One region of the Roseibium sp. SCP15 genome, then DNA from elsewhere that is predicted to be linked to it. Evidence: predicted binding sites of a transcription regulator. Region 1 holds the regulator's gene; the other holds the start of a gene.
The links. Region 1 encodes LexA, which represses DNA repair genes until DNA is damaged. Its sites were predicted from a motif close to TGTTCNNNNTGTGTTCNG; they were not measured.
Positions count from the first base shown of each region.

Region 1 (7,938 bases):
AAACAAGCTCGTAGCAGAAAAGATCGCCATTTCGACCGCGGCGCAAAAACCAAACAACGTCTAGTTCAGCTTGAAGACGTTCCTTGGCACCTCATCAATCAAGGCAAATTCACAAATACCTGACGCAGTATAGACAGACTTAGCTCGACACATCGCCGTTTTCAAACATGGCTCCAGTGCGGAATGGCATGACCCGAATTGGGCGGGTTGTTTGGAACAGCCGCCTAATCGCCTGCGATGCGGCACTTGAATTCCCTTGCAAAGAGACGTCCCATTCCGTGCTCTCCGGATGTCGGTGTCTTCGGCTCCCTATCTCTTCATTCAGTTGGAACCGACTGTAACAGGTTGGGAATTCCCCACGGAACTGCCGTGACACACTTTCCAGGTGATCACCAAATGCCGCCACCTCAGACGCGGAAAGTCTTTTGTCCAGTTGTAGGACAAATAAGATTGAGCTAAGTCAGTGAATGAAATCTTCACCAGGACCTTATCATGAGCTTCATCAATTCAAGCGATCTCAACGGTACATTTCTCGGACGCGTTTGGCGGCCGGAGGTGTCCGGACCATCCGTTGTCACAATACGCGAAGGAAAGGTGCTCGACATCACCTCAAAAGTTGCACCGACCGCGCGCGACATTTGTGAAATGGACAATCCAGCCGAGTATGTCAGCGCGGTAGACGGAGTTGTACTTGGCTCTCTCTCCGAGATCGCTGAATCGGACCCTACAGACTTGTCAGGCGTCCACTTCCTGGCTCCTTGCGACTTACAATCGGTTAAGGCCTGTGGGGTGACATTTGCCAGTTCCATGGTTGAAAGGGTCATTGAGGAACAAGCAGCCGGCGATCCGCAGAAAGCCAACGACATCAGAAATCGGGTCGGAGCAGCCATTGGAAAGAGCCTCCGCAATGTCAAGGCAGGTTCGGATGAAGCAGCAAAAGTCAAAAACGCCCTCATCGCAGAAGGCCTGTGGAGCCAGTATCTGGAAGTGGGAATAGGTCCCGACGCGGAGGTCTTCTCCAAAGCGCAAGTTCTGTCTTCGGTCGGCTCAGGCGCGGAAGTCGGTCTCCATCCGATTTCGAACTGGAACAATCCCGAACCCGAAGTTGTTCTCGCTGTCTCGTCCAAAGGCAAAATTGTGGGCGCGACCCTAGGCAACGATGTCAATTTGCGTGACGTTGAAGGCAGATCTGCGTTGCTACTTTCGAAAGCAAAGGACAACAACGCTTCTTGCGCCATTGGCCCGATGATACGTCTTTTCGATGCGACTTTTTCTCTTGAAGACGTTCGCTCTGCCGAGCTGGACCTCAAAGTTGAAGGTCGAGACGGTTTTGTGCTGAAAGGTCATTCGTCCATGAAGGAGATCAGCCGCGCCCCCGAAGATCTGGTCGCCCAAACAATCGGGCGGCATCATCAATATCCTGATGGTCTGGTGTTGTTTCTTGGGACGCTTTTTGCACCGACCCAAGACCGCGATGTTGCGGGAGAAGGCTTCACCCATAAGATTGGAGACGTTGTCACGATATCGGCAGCGGGCTTCGGGCATTTGCGAAACACGGTGAAGCTGTCAACCGAATGCCGGGAATGGACCTTCGGAGCCAGTCACCTGATGCGGAATCTCGCCCAGCGCGACCTGATCTGACATTTGTAGAAGAGCCGCAGGCTACTGTGGCTCCTTCTTCCGGAGAACATTCAGCTCGATCCGCCAACAGAACAAGACCTTGAAAAGCCGAATGCCAAGTATGGTGGCGCTGTCCATGCGCTCCCGGCAAGTGCTATTGCCTTCCCCCCCAAATCAAGACAGCACTTCTTGAGACGAGAGCGTTTCGAGACTGACAATTTCCGCTTGCTCAGCCTTTTAAGAGCGCGGAACAAAGAGCGCTGTCTTGGCTTCTCAATCCGTCGATTACGTTGAAATGGTGCAAGCCTGCATCCTCGTGAAAGGACGCGTTTCTCCAGGCTTCCGATAACAGTCTGGATTGGCGCAGAAACTCGGGGCGTTCCTCCCCCCCCACCCAGGCGATGACCTGGCATTTCCCTGCAGGCGCCTTCAACGCCGCGCTTTCAGAAACGGCATCCGCCTCACTCATTTTGAACGCATCGTTCATCTGGGTATTGCGGAGCGGGCGAAGGTCGTGAAGCCCGCTGATGGAAACAACCCTGTCGACACGCTGCAAAGCCTCTGAGTTCAGCGGACTGTCATCGCTGACCATCCGTGTGACGAGATGCCCCCCGGCCGAATGGCCGCTCAGTCTCACTGGCCCCTCGACACGGCTCGCAGCCAGGTTGATCGCTGCACCGATCTGCTGCGTTATGTCGGCAATCCGCACATTAGGAGCCAAATCGTAACTTGGCAGACAAACGGCCCAGCCATCAGCCAGAGCTCCCTGCGCGAAATGAGACCAGTAGGACTTGTCGAAGCGAAGCCAGTATCCCCCATGTACGAAGACGACCAACCCTCGAGCTGTCCCTTCAGGATAAAAAATGTCGAGCTTCTCTCGCTCTCCGTCCCCATAAGCAATATCGAGCTCTTTCCCTTCCCATGTATTTCTGAATGCTCTGGCCTCTTCCTCCCAGCGTGATGTGTAATCCCCAGCGCCTGGAATATAGGCGGCATTGGCGTATGCATCGTCCCAATCGGTAATTGTATTCTCAGTCATAAAGGTATTCCTATCAAAGAAACGTCGAGCTGCTCGGAGCATCTGCACACGACCTGCAGCGAATACGGAGTGAACGTGCTCAACACCCTGCTTGTCAAATCAGCCGGGTCCGTCCTAACGTCCCATCAACTAAAAATTTAGGGAGGACCCGGGCGGATGATGGAGCGATGTTCCAACCGTGTTGCCAATCTGGCGCATTTCTTGACGAAAAACGCGACTCGTTGGCCTTCGAGACCAGCGATTGTCTGGGAAGGCAACACCTGGAGCTGGGCTGAACTCGACAGGCGCGTCAGTGCGCTTGCTTCAGCTCTTCAGTCAGAATTCGGAGTGTCCAAAGGCGACTCGCTGCTTGTACAGGCCCAGAACTCCAACCAGATGATCGAGATCATGCTCGCCGCATTCCGGCTGGGCGCAATCTGGGTCCCTTGTAACTTCCGTCAGGCTCCCGGAGAAACTTCATATGCTGCTCAAAAGGCTAAGGCGAAAGTGTTCCTGTGCGATGCGGAGTTTGAGTTGCAGGCAAATGCAGTTCAGGAAGCACGACCGGACCTTGCCGGCATAGCCACCATTGGAGAGAGTTCCTTTGGAGTATCCATTGAACACCTGATATCCAGATTTCAGGATTCAGGATTTGCCAACACAGCAGTCAACTACAACGATCCATGCTGGCTGTTCTTCACATCGGGTTCCACCGGCCGCCCCAAGGCCGTCGTTCTCACCCACGGCCAGATCGGCTTCGTGACCGTGAACTATATGGCCGACCTCCTGCCCGGTACGACAGAGCAGGACGCCTCCCTTGTCATAGCCCCTCTTTCCCATGGCGCCGGACTACAACTGATTGCACAGCTTTCCAGCGGTTCTGCCCATGTCTTGATGCCGCAAGGCGGATTTGATCCGGCGAAGGCATTCGAATTGATCGAACAACACAAAGTCAGCAACCTGTTCACTGTACCAACCATCGTGAAACGGCTTGTTGAGGATCCATCCGTTGACCACTTCAACCATTCCAGCCTGCGGCATGTGATTTATGCGGGAGCCCCGATGTACCGGGAGGATCAAAAGCGTGCGCTGGAAAAACTCGGTCAGGTTCTGGTTCAATACTACGGTTTGGGTGAAGTGACCGGCAACATCACAGTGCTGCGGACACAGGATCATTCGCCTGATGATAACGAAACCCGTATAGGGACCTGTGGCACCGAACGAACGGGTATTGAGATAAGCATCCAGGACGACGACGGCGGTATCCTTGGACCGCACGAAACCGGAGAGGTCTGCGTCATAGGTCCTGCGGTCTGTGCCGGGTATCTTGAAGATGACGGCGCAAACGCAAAATCATTCCGCAATGGCTGGTTTCGAACCGGTGATATCGGCCATATGGACGAACAGCGCTATCTCTACCTCACGGGCAGAGCCTCCGACATGTACATTTCTGGCGGCTCGAACGTGTATCCGAAGGAAATCGAAGAGGTTCTGCTCACCCATCCGGACATTTCCGAAGTCGCAATCATCGGTATTCCGGACCGTCAGTGGGGTGAAGTTGGCCTCGCCGTATGTGTCGCGGAAGCAGGAACAACGCCGGAAGATGCTCATCTTTCAGAATTCCTCATCGGAAAGGTCGCCAAATACAAACTTCCGGCGCGATATCTCTTCATCGAACAAATGCCGACCAGTGCCTATGGCAAGATCACGAAGAAACTTGTTCGGGAACATCTCGAAGAGAAAGACCTGCTGTGAGACGACCGGCTCCAGAATCTCTCTCGGACATCAGGCACCCCGGTCCGGTCGCGGAAGATCGCAGACCTCACGCTTCGTGCCTCGCAGAACCCGTCATTCTTGAATTGGCGAATGGGCAACCATTGCTTTCGGCTCTTGGCAACTGGGCGGAGCGCGAAGGCTTTGGATCTGCAGTTCTTGATCTTGGAGGACTGAGCCTGCAGCCTTTCAACTTCGTCATGCCGGACAGAGCAATCGACGACCGTCATGCCGCCTGGTACAGCGACACCCATTCATCAGGCGGTGTGGCTCTCGAAGAAGCCGTTGCCATTCTTGGATGGCGGGACGGAAACTGGTTCGCTCACATTCATGCGTACTGGTATGAAAATGGCCAAGCGAGACTTGGGCATCTCCTGCCCGAAACGCTGACCATTGCCCGCTCCGCGCAACTGAAGGGATTTGGATTAAAAGGAGCGCGCTTCGTTGCGGAACCAGACCCGGAGACCGAATTTACTCTTTTCCGCGTCAAGCAGGATCAGCTCAGCCCATCGGACCTTGACCACAATGCAATCATAACCACGCTCGCCCCTTTTGAAGACATGCATGAAAGCATAGCCGCTCTGGCTGATTGCCTTGGTGACACGACATACGACGTCTTCGGACTTGGAAGTTTCGCCGGAGCACAGTTTATCGACGGCCAGACAATGCCGGGACTGATTTCGGAAATTCTTGTGAGACCTGGAGCAGGCCGCGGACAGAACCAGAACCTGAACCTGCCCGTTCGATGCGTTGACCTGACCGGACAGATTTACGAAGGCACGGTCAAGCCGGCAGGCGCACCGACGCTGGTAACCTGCGAACTGCTGCTGCTGGCTCAATTCACTTCGCAAAGCGTTGAGACCTAACTCGTAAGCCTAAGCTATTGCCTCATCAACTTCGGCATCCAAGGGAACAGTAAGAGAACATTTACCCTTGCAGAACACAATAGGAACAGGTAGTGTGTTCTTGATTTGTACCACTTGATTCTCGCGGTCAGGGGAAGCCGATATGCTAACGCGCAAGCAGTATGAACTGCTCATGTTCATTCATGAAAGACTGAAGGAAACGGGTGTTCCACCGTCATTTGACGAAATGAAGGACGCCTTGGACCTTCGATCAAAATCCGGCATTCATCGCCTGATTACGGCATTGGAGGAACGTGGGTTCATCCGGCGCCTGCCGAACCGCGCACGCGCAATGGAAGTTGTCCGCCTGCCCGACTCGATTGCTCCCGGACTTGGGTCCCCTCGTCCGCGCGGCAGCTTCTCTCCTGAAGTGATTGAAGGATCGCTGGGCAAGCAGGAGACACCGCCTCCAGCTCCGGTAGCGGAAACAGTCGGCACTGAAATTCCGGTCATGGGACGGATCGCAGCCGGTGTTCCGATCGAAGCGATCCAGACGCACAGTCACTCCATCACCGTTCCTCAGGAACTTCTCGGCAAAGGCGAGCATTACGCCCTCGAGGTGCGAGGCGACTCCATGATCGAAGCCGGCATTCTGGATGGTGATACTGTGCTGATCCGACGGACAGACAGCGCTGATAGCGGTGACATCGTCGTGGCGCTCGTGGATGATGAAGAAGCAACCTTGAAGCGTTTGCGCAAGAAAGGTGCTTCCATAGCCCTCGAGGCAGCAAACCCGGCGTATGAAACCAGGATATTCGGTCCTGGCCGCGTTCGAGTTCAGGGCCGCCTGGTTGCCCTGTTCCGGCAATACTGATCAAGGACTGAACCTGCCTGGTATCGTACTTGGCAGGTTTACAACAGTGTCTGTTCATTGCACCTGATGGCAGTGTGATGTTGCGAGGCTATTTACCCTATTTCACCTTCCTGAGTTGCTCGCGGGTAAATGTGCCTGGTTCATGCCAGGGGCGAGGATTAGCGGGCACTGCGAACTTTAGTTTTGCTATTTTTGCGCCGGGCTGACTGCCAGCTTCAGGCGATGCTTTTTGCACTGGATGATCTTTTTTCCCATTCGAAAGCCATATGGATATGGCGCCGCGTTCCTGACGAACTGATCCTCCTATCGAGGTTACATCTGGACAATTTGCGCGAACCTTTAGGTCGGACACGATAATGTCGGCATATTTGCAATCCAGGCGAAATGCTTCTGCTGATTTTGGAAGCGCAAGTTTCAACGGCACTTGTGTCTTCGCATTCGAATCATCACCTGCACTTGCCGGATAAGCCGAGATTACACACCCATCTGAGTCGCATGTAATCTGGGGCGACTTCATCTTGCGCGATCCAATCGCTGACTTCGGGACTCCTTCCCCTGCATACCAGATGTCCGTTGCAAATGACTGTCGCCTCCCGGCCCACCGAAGCAGCCCCTCTTCATCTCTGGCAGCAATCCTTGTGCCGGAGGCCGCAATCTGAATATCCGGAGGTCTGTGTTGTACGAGAAACATCATTCCCGCTGCCAATGGGGCAATTGCCCATAGGCGCTTTCGTCCCGCAAGAAGCAATGCAGCGAACAAAGACGCGACAAACAACAATGCAACCGGCGCACTCAGTTTTCCAATCACTCCGGCATCAGCATCAAGTTGAGCAGTGAAAGAGGCAATTTTAAGCAACAAGGATATTCCAGCAGACATGACGATCAACGGAAGCGATGCCAATCCCAGTGGCATCAGCACCAATGCCAACACGCCAAACGGCATGATCAGGAGAGAAAAAACCGGCATTCCCAAAAAGTTGCCGACAACACCAAAGGACGCGATCCTACCGAAATGATGTGCCCCAATGAGCCCTGTCGCAAGACCGGCAATGCAGGCAGTTACAATAAGTCCGGCACCCCAACGCAAGACATGCTGCAGTACGCGAGACAGCACGCTGGCATCTATCTGGCGTGCCCGACTGAATGTTCGTTCGCGGTTTCGCCATATCTCGTAAACAGCAATCAGACAGATGACAGCGGCAAAGGACATTTGAAATCCGGGAAAGAACAGACGCTCAGGCGCTAGCAACAACAAGAAAAGACCGGCGATCGCGACGCTTCGCAGCGTTAACCCACGTCTGCCAACAAGAATGCCTAGGAAGACGAGTCCAATCATGAGGAAGGAACGCTGCGTCGCGACGGAAGCGCCGGAAAGGAAAAGATAGACAAGCGCCGCAAACAGGGCAGCAGATGCAGCCCATTTTTGCGTTTCCCAACGAAGTGGCAACGCCGGAATGCTCGCGAAGATCAGCAAGGCAAGTCCATAGGCACCGCCGGCGAACAGCGCCATATGCAACCCGGAAATTGCCAGGATATGCGCAAGTCCAGCCGCCCTGAGATCGTCCTCCTGTTTTTCAGCAATGCCGCTTCGGTCACCGACCAGAAGGGCAACGACAAGACTTGTTTCCGGCGTGTCTCCCAGTGCCGCCTGGATCTTCGCACCGATAGTGCCTCGCAGGCCCTGTAAAGCTGAACGCAATTGCAGGCTCACAGGTTTCTCGTCTTCCCGGATCAACGTCGGTGCACCAAAGCTGAAACCAGTTGCACCTATTTGCGAATAGAAAGCCCGAAAAGAAAAGTCATAGTCT
Region 1 is NZ_JBDZYI010000001.1:1,371,310-1,379,247, forward strand. Features, by position in the region: gene ABLO27_RS06220 (FadR/GntR family transcriptional regulator) at 1-64, shown strand, start outside; gene ABLO27_RS06225 (fumarylacetoacetate hydrolase family protein) at 493-1,641, shown strand; gene ABLO27_RS06230 (alpha/beta hydrolase) at 1,850-2,659, opposite strand; gene ABLO27_RS06235 (acyl-CoA synthetase) at 2,816-4,393, shown strand; gene ABLO27_RS06240 (hypothetical protein) at 4,390-5,277, shown strand; gene lexA (transcriptional repressor LexA) at 5,420-6,130, shown strand; gene ABLO27_RS06250 (ComEC/Rec2 family competence protein) at 6,228-7,733, opposite strand; gene ABLO27_RS06255 (hypothetical protein) at 7,665-7,817, shown strand; partial or broken gene ABLO27_RS06260 (ComEC/Rec2 family competence protein) at 7,884-7,938, opposite strand, start outside.

Region 2 (7,938 bases), on a different contig from region 1:
CTCGACGCAATCCACGCGCATCGCCAAGCAACTGAGAAACCGGATTTCAGTTCCGGACCACCTGCAAAAGAAGAGGTGTTGGCGAAATTCCAAACCATGCTGTCCGACCAGGTCGACGCCGGCACAATCAGCCAGGAGCAGGCTGATCATCTCTCGGAGATTTTCGAAGAAGGCGGCTTGGGCAATCCGCGACACGCCGGGCCTCTTGGCCAGGCACCTGGTGCCCAGTCGGACGTGCAATCCGGCGCCATGATGGAAGAGCTTATGAAGGTGGTGCTGGAGCAGCTGCATGGCAGCTCAAACTACGACGGCAACGGCGATCGGGCATCATCAAGCGTTTCTTCCCTGCTCGCTGACTTCAAGGTCTGACGGCAAAGTCAGAAGGGCCTGCCCCATCCGCCATGCTGTTCAGATCAGGTTTCTCAAATATCCGGATGAGGAGCGCGAAAGCACGTCGTGAAATGACTGGATCACCACTCGTTGCCTGAAACCGAAGATTTCAACCCGATAGACAATGCAGTTTGGTTCAAGTATTTCACGAAACGCCATTGCTTGCCGCAGGTGGAAGCTAGGGTCAGGTCTCATTAGTCCAGCCAGAAGATAACCGTAGCGGCGATTGTGGTCTTGCAATTGGATTTTGGAAGGATGCAGGCGTCAATTCCCTTGGCTTTGAGGGCGGCGCGCCATTTGTCACTGTCGTAACCCTTGTCGCCGATCAGAGTGCTCGCCCGCGGCAGGGCTGGTTATGTCCCGAGCCGACCTGCAGCGTGTCTGGTTCCCCGTCTTCCCCGGCCAGGCTACAGAATATTCGGTCAAAAACACCCAATCGGCTCCATCTTACGAAGCGATCATTGAGCGTCTTGTGCGGTCCATAGACATGCGGTGGGTCTCGCCATCTCAACCCGTTTCGAATGACACGGATTATCCGCTGATAACACGCATGTCATCTACTCGTGGTTTGCCTTGGGCTTTCGGGAAGTAGGGCTTGATGCGCTCAAGTTGGAGTTCGGTCAGCCAATAGCAATCAGACATGTGCAAGACCTCCTGCTCACTTGAAACACCCCTTACAGGAGAACTGAATCCCTGGAGCTACAAATGACCGCTGTGCGGAGTTAGCCGCCGTTGGTGACAGCGTTACCAACGACTGCTTCGCCGAAACATCATGGTCAAGCAGCTGGTGCATTGCGTTGCTTGCTTTTTTAATGCAAGAAGCCATCCGGGACTAAGTTTCTATTTTCTGATTGCAGGCGGTCATTGAAGATCTCGTTAAAGAGTTTTGCAGAAAAGTGGTGCAGTCCGGACTACCCGCCTGAGGTGGTCCTGGGCAGTGAATTGGATTCCGTTGAAGCCTATTTCGGTATCTTTCTACCAGTGGAATACCGGGAGCAAGTTCTTGCCGTGGGTCTGCCAAAGCCTACCGGTGCGCTTCTGTCTGCAATCTCCGATGGAGAGCTTGATCTTCATGATCTTTCCCAGCTGTGCAACCCTACTGAAGTCAAGGAAGAAACTATAGGCTGGCGAGAAGCAGGCTTGCCTGACAATCTTTTGGTGATTGGTAACGACTGTATGGGCAACAAGTTTTGCTTTGACTTATCCAATTTAGAGAAACAAACCTCGGGCAGTGTGCCAGTCTATTTCTGGGATCATGAGTTCTTTGAAACAGACCAAATTGCACCTTCATTTTCCGATTGGATCGATGCGTACCAGGGGAAGTGGAGTGATGGCATCTCACACACCGACATTTAATTCGGTAAGTAAGTTTCGAACACATCCTTTGCCAGGAATTGCCTCGCGTCAGGCCATTCCGCTATCAGCCTGACATCCTGGGTTTCAGGCGTTTATTCGCCATGCAACCTCTGCCCGAATGGGCACTATGCCGCCATTCGTTAGTGCCGGAATTAATGGCTCCAGACCCTAGCGGGAAACCGTCGGCCACCTCCCCTGCGGCCGGTTCTTACCCGAGGGACCCCAACAACAGATCGACCTAAACTCTGTCTTCAGTGCCGTTCGACAAAGCTGTCGATGACTTTCTTGACGCCGGCCTTTTCAAAATCGATCGTCAGCTTGTTGCCCTCGATGGACTTGATTGCGCCGTAGCCAAACTTGATGTGGAAGACACGTTCGCCAAGGGAAAAGTCTGAAGGCGTTTCGCTGACCGACTTCGCCACCAGTTCCCCTTCAATTGTCAACGGCCCCTGACGTTTCATCCGTGCGGATTTATAACCGCGGCCACCTTCTGAAAAGCCATCCGAGGATTGACGGGCGCGCTGCGCACGTTTCCATCCCGGCGTCGAGTAACTTCCTCCCTCGAACGGATCGGCATTGTCGAAACGTGAGGGAGCATACCCGCCTCCAGCATACCCGCCATAATTGGAAGAAGGTTCACCGATCTCGACATGATCGGGCGGCAGTTCGTCGAGGAACCTGGAGGGCACGGTGGATTGCCACAACCCATGTATCCGGCGGTTGGAAGCGAAATAGAGCTTGGCCCGCTTTTTGGCGCGCGTGATGCCGACATAGGCAAGCCGGCGCTCTTCTTCCAGTCCCGCCCGTCCGCTTTCATCCAGCGACCGCTGGTGCGGAAACAGCCCCTCTTCCCATCCGGGAAGAAAGACAGTGTCGAACTCGAGACCCTTGGCCGAGTGCAGCGTCATGATGGACACCGCGTCCGTGGCGTCCGCATTGTCCCGGTCCATTACCAGTGCGATGTGTTCCAGGAAGCCGGGCAGCGACTCGAACTCGTCCATGGAGCGAACAAGTTCCTTGAGGTTGTCGAGGCGTCCCGGAGCTTCCGCCGAGCGGTCCTGCCGCCACATCTCGGTGTAACCGCTCTCATCCAGAATGATTTCCGCAAGCTCGGTGTGCTTGAGCTGGTCAAGCTGCCGCCGCCAGCGCTCGAAATTGTCGAGCACGGTCTTCAGGGCGTTGCGCGGTTTCGGCTTCAGTTCTTCGGTATCGATCAGCTGACTGGCCGCCTGCATCAAAGGAATGCGTTCAGCGCGGGCAAGACCATGCACAAGCTTCAACGTGGCATCGCCAAGTCCACGCTTGGGCGTGTTGACGATCCGCTCGAACGCCAGATCATCCGAAGGCTGAACGACACAGCGGAAATAAGCCATGGCATCGCGGATCTCCATGCGCTCGTAGAAGCGTGGGCCGCCGATGACACGATAGTTGAGGCCGAGCGTGACGAACCGGTCTTCAAACTCGCGCATCTGGAAGGAAGCACGGACCAGTACCGCCATTTCGTTGAGGCTGTGCCCCTTGTTCTGAAGGGCTTCGATTTCATCGCCGATAGTACGGGCCTCTTCCTCCGAGTCCCAGACGGAAGCCACGGAAACGAGATCGTGGTCCGGCTCCTCAAAGTCGGTGAAGAGCGTCTTGCCCAACCGTCCTTCATTGAAGGAGATCAGATGAGAGGCTGCTGCCAGAATATGGCTGGTGGAACGGTAATTGCGCTCCAGCCGAATGACGACCGCGCCTTTGAAGTCATGTTCAAAACGCAGGATATTGTCGACTTCCGCGCCGCGCCAGCCGTAGATCGACTGATCATCATCTCCGACGCAGCAGACATTCGGATTGCCCTGCGCAAGCAGACGCAGCCAGAGATACTGCGCAATATTGGTGTCCTGATACTCGTCCACCAGCATGTAGCGGAAACGCTGCTGATACTCTTTCAGAACGTCCGGCCGCGTCTTGAACAGCGTGATGACATGCAGCAGCAGATCACCGAAGTCGGCCGCGTTGAGGATCGACAGCCGCTCCTGATATTCTTCATAGAGCCTACGTCCCTTGCCATTGGCAAAAGCTCTCACTTCACCTTCGGGAACCATGTCCGGTGTCAGGGCGCGGTTCTTCCAGCCATCCAGAATTCCGGCAAACGCCTTGGCGGTCCAACGCTTGTCATCAAGGCCTTCAGCCTGAATGATCTGCTTGATCAGTCGGATCTGGTCGTCCGTATCCAGGATCGAAAAACTGGATTTCAACCCGACCAGTTCCGCATGCTTGCGCAGGATCTTGACGCAGATCGAATGGAATGTTCCGAGCCATGCCATGCCTTCAACATTGCCACCGACGAACCCGGCAATGCGTTCCTTCATTTCGCGGGCTGCCTTGTTGGTAAAGGTCACCGCAAGGATTTCAGACGGTCGGGCAAGACCGGTCGCAAGAATATGGGCAATGCGTGTCGTCAACACCCGGGTCTTGCCGGTTCCGGCACCGGCAAGCACCAGCACCGGTCCCTCGGTTGTCTCCACCGCCAGTCGCTGTTCCGGGTTTAGACCGGTCAGATAATCCGGAGCCTTGCGCGCGGCCATGGCGCGCGCCGCGATCCCACCCTGAGGTCGTTGTGGAACGGGAGCAGGATCGGCGCGGGTGCCGATCGGCTGAAAGGGATCATCAAAAGGATCGTCGTACCCGTCCGGGTCTGCCATGATTTACTGGTCCGAATGTCAAAAGATCTTTCGGAGAACAATATAGCAACAAAATGTTCTTGGCGAGACGGATTTCCCGGAAATGGTGGGGACAAGAACCTTGCAGACCATACGAAAAGGCCGGGGTTGCGGGACCCCGGCCTCTAGGACAGCCAAAGAACAATAACTCGGAACTCTGTTCCCTAGGCTGCCTCGTCTTCGCGAACCTCGCTCAGGAACTGGCTGACCGATACCGAGAGGTTGGTTGCAACCTGACCCAGCTGTTCTGCGGACGTGCTCATGGTTTCCGACTGCTGCCGCGTCTGGTCGATCGATCCCGACACGCCGGCAACGTTGGAAGCGGCTGAGGAAGCACCGTCTGAGGCAAGCGTGATGCTTTGCGTGATCTCGCTCGTAGCAGCGTTTTGCTCATCAACAGAGGTGGAAATCGTTTCGCTGACCGAGCGAACTTCCTCGATCTTCTCAACGATGGAGCGGATCGCGGTCACGGATTTCTGAGTGGAACTTTGGACACCGGAAATCTGGCTGGCGATTTCATCCGTCGCCCGTGCCGTCTGCGTCGAAAGTTCCTTCACTTCTGCCGCCACGACCGCAAATCCCTTTCCGGCTTCACCGGCCCTGGCTGCTTCGATGGTCGCGTTCAGCGCCAACAGATTGGTCTGCTCTGCGATTGCCCGGATGATTTCGACCACTTCGCCGATCTTGTCGGCGGTTTCGGCCAGGATCGAGATATCGCGATCTGCGGCCACTGCGGTCTCCGCCGCGGTGGAGGAAATCTGGGTCGCCGTTGCTGCCTGACGCGAGATCTCTCCGATGGAAGCCGACAATTCAGCCGCGGCCGAAGCCACCGTTTGAACGTTTGTTGTCGCTTCTTCAGTGGCGGCGTTGGCGGCACGCGCACTTTCATCGGCATGCATGGCGATCTTCACCATTTCGCCAGCACTGGAACGCATGCCTTCCGTTTCGCCGTTCAGCTGTTCCTGGATGGAGGTTACAGACATCTGGAAGTGCTCGATCGCCCGCTCCAGTTTCTCAGCGCGCTGACGACGCAGGACGCGGCCGCGCTCGGCTTCTTCCTCAAGATCCTTCTGCCGGATCAGCTTGTCACGGAACACTTCCGAAGCACGTGCGATGTCGCCGATTTCATCCGGACGGTCGGTGTCTGAAACATCGACGTCCAGGTTACCTTCAGCCAGGCTCGAAATGGTGTCCCGCTGACGACCAAGCGTTCTTGTGATCGACAGGACCTGGTAGGCGACCATCGCAAGCGTGATGGCGGTAAAGACAACAGCCACAATCGACAGCCAAAGAATTTGCGTGTCGAAACGGGCAACATCGTGATCAGCGGCGGCCTCTGCCCTATGAATAAATTCCTCCGCAGCCTTTTTGACGAGGCCCAGGCGATTGGTTGCAGTTTCAAACCAGGCTGCCTCGCTCAGACCTGCTGAGTCGCCGGTTTCAGGCAGGTTCTGAATGATCAGGCGCATCTCCTGCGCCTGCTTGACGGCCGGGCCCTTGAGCGTTGCTTTCCAAAGCGCCTTCTGCTCACGGGTGGCAATGGATTCGAACTCTTTTTCGAAAGCCGATTCCGCGCCGTAGTTGGCAATCGTCTTGACATAGAGCTTTTGATTGACCTTGCCTGTCTCGTTGAACTCCTTCAGCAATGCGGCACCGTTTGCCCGTTCAAGGCTGCCGGTTGCCATTGCTTCAACCAGGGTCAGATAGGGAAGCAGTTCGGAAGTGATTTCCTTCGAGGGGCTTGCCTCCGTCGTTACTCCGACAACGTGAATGAGTTCTTCGATTTCCTTCGAATAGTTGGAAATGGCCTCGTCGGCAGACATGTTCTGCCCGTCAATCGCCTGACGGAACTTGTCGATCTTGTGAACCTCCTCAGCCACATGCTGCAGGTCCTCAAGAAGTTCCTGATCGTCCAGGCTCAAAGATGCGAGATGTTCGTCGAAAACTTTCAGCTTGGCGTCTGTCCTCGGCCGCTGTGCATTGAGCACCGAGCGAGCGTCTGCGGAATAATCCGAGTTGATGAACACAACCGTTTTGTCACGCTCTCTCTGGATTTCGTGAATCAGGTTGCCCGAGTCCTCGGCAATGCGGGTCATCGGTATCATGAAGGCGTGGTGAGAACGTTCCACGACCTTTTCATAGACGCTGAGTGCAGCAAACCCGACCACGGCGAGCATGGGAACTGCAGCGAGCAATCCTATTTGTAACTTAACACGCTTCATAGCGGTTGCCCCTCCAGAATAACAATCATTCTCCTGAAACTGGGGCGTACGTATTACTGGTTACTTAACGTTAGTTTCAAACTTGGCAATTTACGACACTATTACCGACCAATGCCAAATGAATCAATTTCAGGTGGTGAAGTTTTCCCTGACGTGATCGGTAATTTTCCCCATATCTGAGGTGTGTTTGATCCATATGCACTACGAAATTGTGCGTGAGTATCCTTTGATTCTAATACCTTAGCGTGTGCTCCGGCAAAACGAGCCCGCTATCGGAACAGTCCCGGCAATGCACCTCTCAGGTCCCCTGTCAGCGCTTCCACGTCTCCAGCGTCATCGCGTCGCGACCCGATCCAGCCATCCGGCCGAACCCACATTGCGCAGCGTTCAACGACACCAAGCAGATTGTGCGCCGTCATTTCCTGATCGATCAGAAGTGTAACGTGCTGCGCATCTAGGGCAGTTCGCGCCGCTGCCCCTTCTATGCTTCTCGCAACCACGGTAAGCGTCGTTTCTTCTGCGTGAGCTGAACACAGATCGATCGCACTTTCGACAAGCTGCCCGGCTTCTACGCCGCCGTCTGCGATGAAGACCACAATGTTATGGGTACCTTCTCCCAGCTCAGCCGTGAGGTAGCAAAGCTCTCCATTGGTCCGGGCAACTTGAAGATCTGAGGGAAAGTGGACACCAGGCCCTGGACCAAAGTCAGGCTCGGTACCGGTCGCAGCGACATTTTTTTCGTAAGGCCCCATGACAGCTTCATAACCGGTTCCTCCACTGCGCAGGTAGTGAACCATCTTGACCCCGAACTTGCGGAACGACCGTGCACGTTCGGCGGGATCGGCCACCGAGAAGAGATCGTCGTTTCCCTGACTGACTGTCAGGGCCGCTTGTGCTGCTGCGCGCCGTTCCAGATCGTAGGTGTCCAGCAGGGTTTCTTCTGCCTGTTCCTTGAGAACCGCCGACAGTTTCCAGCCGACATTCAGTGCATCCTGAACGCCGCTGTTCAGGCCAATGCCTCCACTGGGAGACATTGCATGCGCCGCATCACCGGCCAGGACAATTCTGCCGGAGCGGAAACAGGCGCTTAACTTGGACTTGCTGTGAAAGGCCGTGTCGTTGATTGCCGGACCCAGCTTGGCTGTAGGAACGTGTTTCTTGAGAAAGTCCCGCACCCTGGACCAGCTTTCCTTGCTTGGTTCGAAGGAGGCGGAATAGACCCTGAAAACTTGCTTTGTGCGATAGACGCTGACGATGAGAGATTC
Region 2 is NZ_JBDZYI010000003.1:695,403-703,340, forward strand. Features, by position in the region: gene ABLO27_RS17140 (hypothetical protein) at 1-369, shown strand, start outside; gene ABLO27_RS17145 (transposase) at 585-737, opposite strand; partial or broken gene ABLO27_RS17150 (transposase) at 778-1,032, opposite strand; gene ABLO27_RS17155 (SMI1/KNR4 family protein) at 1,333-1,746, shown strand; gene ABLO27_RS17160 (ATP-dependent helicase) at 1,998-4,433, opposite strand; gene ABLO27_RS17165 (methyl-accepting chemotaxis protein) at 4,616-6,673, opposite strand; gene ABLO27_RS17170 (FAD-dependent monooxygenase) at 6,943-7,938, opposite strand, start outside.
Region 2: ABLO27_RS17160 (ATP-dependent helicase) is a predicted target of LexA. The motif match lies at 4,467-4,484, and genes of this name have one in related genera.